Sphaerisporangium rubeum: one gene and its partner. Each later gene encodes a partner of the first gene's protein in a complex. Links are inferred from orthologs where the notes say so. Each region holds a gene or a part of one and is shown in the gene's direction. Other genes may lie near its edges.

Region 1 (3,301 bases):
CTCCCACATCAGGGCAAGGCCTCCCTGGCTAGGACCGCGAGGAGACGGCGCGTCGCGACGCGCACGGGCCCGCCGGTGAGCAAACTGGCCTACCAGACAACTGAACAACAGCCGAACCAGTGCCCCGCGTCCGCACAGTACGAGCGTCCCCGTGACGCCTGCGGGCCGGTCCTCGGTAGTGGCTTCCGGATGTCGACGGCGTGCCGCCGCGACCCGGGTGCTTCGATCGAAGACCGGCGCTGCACATGACGGGGAACCGGCACGACGGAGCCGGGCACCGCCTCGCCTGAGCGCGGCGACCGCCGCCCGGCCCGGCGCGTGCCCCCAGCGAGTGTGATCAAGCGCATGGACGCGGGCGACCGACCAAAAGGAGGTCCCCCGTGGAGGGTGTCCACAGCACAGAGGCCGTGATCGACAACGGCTCTTTCGGCACGCGTACCATCCGGTTCGAGACCGGGCGGTTCGCGCGCCAGGCGGCGGGAAGCGCCGTCGTCTACCTCGACGACGAGACGATGGTCCTGTCCGCCACCACCGCGTCCAAGCATCCCAAGGAGAGCCTGGACTTCTTCCCCCTCACCGTGGACGTCGAGGAGCGCATGTACGCCGCGGGCCGCATCCCCGGCTCGTTCTTCCGCCGTGAGGGCCGGCCGTCCGAGGACGCCATCCTCACCTGCCGCCTCATCGACCGTCCGCTGCGTCCGTCCTTCGTCAAGGGCCTGCGCAACGAGGTGCAGGTCGTGGCGACCATCATGGCGCTGAACCCCGACCACCTGTACGACGTCGTGGCGATCAACGCCGCGAGCCTGTCGACGCAGCTCGCGGGCCTGCCGTTCTCCGGCCCGATCGGCGGCGTGCGCGTCGCGCTGATCAACGGCCAGTGGGTCGCCTTCCCGACCCACGCCGAGCTGGAAGGCGCGACCTTCGACATGGTCGTGGCCGGCCGGGTGCTCGACGACGGCGACGTCGCGATCATGATGGTGGAGGCCGAGTCCACCCGCGACACGCTCAAGCTGGTCGCCGACGGCGCCGTCGCGCCGACCGAGGAGACCGTGGCCGAGGGTCTCGACGCCGCCAAGCCGTTCATCAAGGTGCTCGTCGAGGCGCAGAACAAGATCGCTCAGGCCGCCGCCAAGGAGACCCAGCAGTTCCCGATCTTCCTGGACTACCAGGAGGACGCCTACGACGCCGTCGCCGGCGCCGTCCGGAGCGAGCTGGCCTCCGCGCTCACCATCGCGGGCAAGAAGGAGCGCGAGGCCGAGCTGGACCGCGTCAAGGCCCTGGCCGCCGAGAAGGTCGCCTCCGACTTCGAGGGCCGCGAGAAGGAGATCTCCGCCGCGTTCCGCTCGCTCACCAAGAAGCTCATGCGCGAGCGCGTGATCAGCGAGGGTGTGCGCATCGACGGCCGTGGCACCAAGGACATCCGGCAGCTCAGCGCCGAGGTCCATGTGGTGCCTCGCGTGCACGGGTCGGCCCTGTTCGAGCGTGGCGAGACCCAGATCCTCGGCATCACCACGCTCAACATGCTCCGCATGGAGCAGATGATCGACACGCTGAACCCCGAGCGCACCAAGCGCTACATGCACAACTACAACTTCCCGCCGTACTCCACCGGTGAGACCGGCCGCGTCGGCTCGCCGAAGCGCCGCGAGATCGGCCACGGCGCGCTCGCCGAGCGCGCGCTGATCCCGGTGCTGCCGAGCCGCGAGGAGTTCCCGTACGCCATCCGCCAGGTGTCGGAGGCCCTCGGGTCCAACGGCTCCACCAGCATGGGGTCGGTCTGCGCCTCCACGATGGCGCTGCTCGACGCCGGTGTGCCGCTCAAGGAGATGGTCGCCGGCATCGCGATGGGCCTGATCGGCGAGGGTGACCAGTACGTCACGCTGACCGACATCCTCGGGGCCGAGGACGCCATGGGTGACATGGACTTCAAGGTCGCCGGCACCCGTGACGTCATCACGGCGCTCCAGCTCGACACCAAGCTGGACGGCATCCCCGCGACGGTGCTCGCCTCGGCGCTCAAGCAGGCCAGGGCCGCACGTCTCGCCATCCTCGACGTCATGCGCGAGGCGATCGACTCCCCGGCGGAGATGAACCCGACCGCGCCGCGCATCATCACGATCAAGGTCCCGGTCGACAAGATCGGCGAGGTCATCGGCCCGAAGGGCAAGATGATCAACCAGATCCAGGACGACACCGGCGCCGAGATCACGATCGAGGACGACGGCACCATCTACATCGGCGCGACCGACGGCCCGTCCGCCGAGGCGGCGCGCAGCACGATCAACTCGATCGCCAACCCGCACATGCCGGAGATCGGCGAGCGCTACCTCGGCACGGTCGTCAAGATCGCGGCGTTCGGCGCGTTCGTCAGCCTGCTGCCCGGCAAGGACGGCCTGCTGCACGTCTCGCAGATCCGCAAGCTGCACGGCGGCAAGCGCATCGAGAACGTCGAGGACGTCATGAACGTCGGCGACAAGGTCCAGGTCGAGATCGCCGAGATCGACGCGCGGGGCAAGCTGTCCCTGGTGCCGGTCGAGGTCATCGAGAAGGAGAGCGCGGCCAGGGCCGAGTCCGGTGGCGGCGACGCGGCCGGCGACGCCGAGCCGCGCGAGGCCGAGCGGTCCGAGCGGTCCGAGCCGCGCGGCGACCGGCCGCGCCGTACCCGCACCCGCGGCGGACGGGACGACCGCAACTCGTGATCACCACCACTCTGCACCCCGGTAAGGACGGTGCCGGCGTCGTACGCCGCACCGTCCTGCCCGGCGGGCTCCGCGTGGTGACCGAGACGATGCCGACCGTGCGTTCCGTCGCGGTCGGCGCCTGGGTCGGCATCGGATCCCGTGACGAGGCGTCCGAGCACATGGGGGCCACCCACTTCCTTGAGCACCTGCTGTTCAAGGGCACCCCCACCCGGGACGCGCTGGAGATCTCCGCGGCCATCGAGGGCATCGGCGGCGAGATCAACGCGTTCACCGCCAAGGAGTACACCTGCTACTACGCGCGGGTCCTCGACGAGGATCTGCCGCTCGCCATCGACGTGCTCGCCGACGTGGTGACCTCGTCGCTGGTCACCGCCGAGGACGTCGAGTCCGAGCGCGGCGTGATCCTCGAAGAGATCGCCATGCACGACGACGACCCCTCCGACGTGGTGCACGAGCAGTTCTCCGCGGTGCTCCACGGCGACGCGCCGCTCGGCCGGCCGATCCTCGGGTCGGTGGAGTCGATCCAGGCGCTCTCGCGCGACCGCATCGCCGAGTACTACCAGCGGTACTACCTGCCGCCGTACACCGTGGTGTCGGTG
Region 2 (3,080 bases), 700 kb from region 1 along the record:
CGGCGCTGCTGGCGGAGGGACCGAGTGGCGGCTCCTACCCCTGCCACGTCGCCGTGGACCCCTCAGGCACGTGGCTGTCGGTCGCCAACTACGGCGACGGCACCGTGGCGGTGTTCCGGCTCGGCAGCTCCGGCCTGTTCGACGGCCGTCCGCACCTGTTCCCCGGCGAGGGTCACGGCGCCGACCCCGCGCGCCAGGCCGGCCCGCACGCGCACCAGTCGACGTTCGGCCCCGGCCGCACGCTGTACGCCACCGACCTCGGCACCGACCGGATCCGCCGCTTCACGACCGGCGCCGCGCCGGCGCCGCACCCGGACGGGCCGGTGATCATGCCGGCCGGCATGGGCCCGCGCCACATGGCACGCCGCGACGGCCGCTGGTACGTCGCCGGCGAGCTGGACGGGGCCATCCGGGTGTACGACGACGGGTGGCGCGAGCTCGGCGCGGTGCCGGCCACCGGGTCCGCCGGCCGCAACCTCGTGTCGCACATCGACCTTTCCCCCGACGGCCGGCACCTGTACGCCGCCAACCGCGGCCCCGACACGATCGCGGTGTTCGGTTTCACCGGTGACGGCGGCCTCACCCTCCTGGCGGAGGTAGGCTGCGGTGGACTGTGGCCGCGCCACTTCACGGTCGCCGGCGACCACATGTACGTCGCCAACCAGCGGTCCGACAACGTCGCCGTGCTCGCCTTGCACGACGGCGTTCCGGTGCCGACGGGTCTGGCGTTCGAGGTCGGCAGCCCCTCCTGCGTGTTGCCGGCACCGGTCTGACCGCCTGTCACATGCTGGTCTAGACCAATGTTGGCGGCTGCGGCACAATGCCATGGGCGGTGACGCCGGCGGATGGGGGGAATGCCTTTCCGACGGTGCCCGCCGGCAGCCATGACGCACAAGAAGTGTGACCGCAGACCCACATCGGGAGGAAACCCGCCATGCGTATCGGTGTACTGACTGGGGGCGGAGACTGCCCTGGCCTCAACGCGGTCATCCGTGCCGTCGTCCGCAAGGGCGTGAGCGTCTACGGGCACGAGTTCGTCGGGTTCCGGGACGGCTGGCGCGGCCCGCTCGAAGGCGAGACGATGCCGCTGGAGATCTCCAGCGTGCGCGGCATCCTGCCGCGCGGCGGCACCATCCTCGGCTCCTCGCGCACCAACCCCATCAAGATCGAGGGTGGTGTCGACCGCATCAAGGCCAACCTCGCCGAGTACGGCGTCGACGCGCTCATCGCGATCGGCGGCGAGGACACCCTGGGTGTCGCCAAGCAGCTGTACGACCGGGACGTGAAGGTCGTCGGCGTGCCGAAGACCATCGACAACGACCTCAACGCCACCGACTACACCTTCGGCTTCGACACCGCGGTCAACATCGCGACCGAGGCCATCGACCGGCTGCACACCACCGCCGAGTCCCACCACCGCGCGCTGATCTGCGAGGTCATGGGCCGTCACGCGGGCTGGATCGCGCTGCACGCCGGCATGGCGGGTGGCGCCAACGTCATCCTCATCCCGGAGAAGCCGTTCGACATCGACAAGGTCTGTGAGTACGTCGAGAGCCGCTTCAAGATCCGTTACTCGCCGATCATCGTGGTCGCCGAAGGCGCGCACCCGCTGGAGGGCCAGATGGCCCTGCAGACCGGTGAGCTCGACTCCTTCGGCCACGTCCGTCTCGGCGGCATCGGCGAGATGCTGGCCCAGGAGATCGAGAAGCGCACCGGCAAGGAGGCCCGCACCACCGTGCTCGGCCACGTGCAGCGCGGCGGCACCCCGAGCGCGTACGACCGCGTGCTCGCCACCCGCTTCGGCCTGCACGCCATCGACGCGGTGAACGACGGCGACTTCGGCAAGATGGTCGCGCTGCGCGGCACCGACATCGTCCGTGCGCGCCTTGAGGAGGCGACCGCCGAGCTCAAGACGGTCCCGGTGTCCCGGTACGAGGAGGCGGAGGTCTTCTTCGGCTGACAGACCGGCGTACGGTGAACGACGACGGCCCCGGCGACATCACGTCGCCGGGGCCGTCGTCGTCAGGTCAGCGCGAGGGGCCGCCGGAGTCGAACAGCGACGGACGGCGCGCGGGGGCCGCGGGGGCCTGAGGTGGAACGATCCCGGCGCGGCGCCGCTCGATGGACGCGAGCAGCGCGGCCTCGTTCTCGATCTCCTGACGTGAGGGCATCAGGGTGACGACGAGCAGCAGGCCGAGCGTCACCAGGCTGATGCCGATGAGCAGCGGCAGCAGGAAGCTCAGCGCGGTCGCGCCGCCGACGTCCGCGGCGGGCCCCGGCCACAGGCTGACGCTGAGCGAGAACATGCCGGTGTAGTGCATGCCGCACACCGCCACCCCCATGATGAGCGCGGCGGCCGTGGTGGCGACCAGGCCCTCGACCCGCAGGGTGAACCACAGCGCGGCGGTCGCGGCCACCACGGCGATGAGCACCGAGGCCGCGACGGTCACCACGTCGTAGTGCAGGTCGGCGGGGATGCGTATCGCGGACATGCCGAGGTAGTGCATCGCGGCCACGCCGAGCCCGGTGATCAGGCCCGCGCCGGCGAGGCGCGGGAAGTGCTCGCCGCCGCGGGCCGCGAGCAGCAGCCCGATCCCTACGATGACGACCGCGACGAACGCGGAGACGACGGTGAGCGGCACATCGTAGCGGATCGACGTGCCCGGCACGGAGAAGCCCATCATCGCGATGAAGTGCATGACCCAGATGCCGGTGCCGCCGATGGCCAGGGCCGCCGCGACGAGCCAGCGGGTCCGCGCGGCCCCCTCGGTCACGCGTGCGCGGGAGGCGAGCAGCAGGCCGAGCAGAGAACCGATGACGGACATGGCATAGGACAGCACGGGGATGAGCGCCCCGTGGGAGAAGTGGTCGATGTGGGACAAGCGTGCGCTCCTTGCGGGAAACGCGAACATGGTTCGTGTTACCTGGTCATAGTGGGACGTATCCCATCATCGCTGATGTGGCTGCCAGTATTCGGCGCATCACGACCTGATTGAAGACCTGACCGAAAATGTCAGGGAACGGAAGTGTCCCGTGCTCGGAAGCCCTGCGAAAGAGGGCAGGAGTGGTCGCCATCCGGG

What was found.
Region 2: BJ992_RS22920 (region 1) and BJ992_RS20135 share a complex: the UniProt entries of both Bacillus subtilis proteins name them as parts of the possible RNA degradosome complex. The link is inferred for Sphaerisporangium rubeum from one-to-one orthologs.

The regions. Positions count from the first base shown.
Region 1 is NZ_JACHIU010000001.1:5,382,852-5,386,152, reverse strand. The notes cover bases 58-3,039. They hold BJ992_RS22920 (polyribonucleotide nucleotidyltransferase), read left to right. Parts: upstream 58-380; coding sequence 381-2,699; downstream 2,700-3,039. Other genes in these bases: BJ992_RS22915 (insulinase family protein), read left to right, coding at 2,699-3,039. In the rest of the region: more of BJ992_RS22915, read left to right, coding at 3,040-3,301. UniProt on the Bacillus subtilis protein: Involved in mRNA degradation. Catalyzes the phosphorolysis of single-stranded polyribonucleotides processively in the 3'- to 5'-direction. Necessary for competence development in Bacillus subtilis.
Region 2 is NZ_JACHIU010000001.1:4,683,939-4,687,018, reverse strand. The notes cover bases 187-2,947. They hold BJ992_RS20135 (6-phosphofructokinase), read left to right. Parts: upstream 187-934; coding sequence 935-1,960; downstream 1,961-2,947. Other genes in these bases: BJ992_RS20130 (MHYT domain-containing protein), read right to left, coding at 2,028-2,882; BJ992_RS20140 (lactonase family protein), read left to right, coding at 187-773. Also shown: more of BJ992_RS20140, read left to right, coding at 1-186. UniProt on the Bacillus subtilis protein: Catalyzes the phosphorylation of D-fructose 6-phosphate to fructose 1,6-bisphosphate by ATP, the first committing step of glycolysis.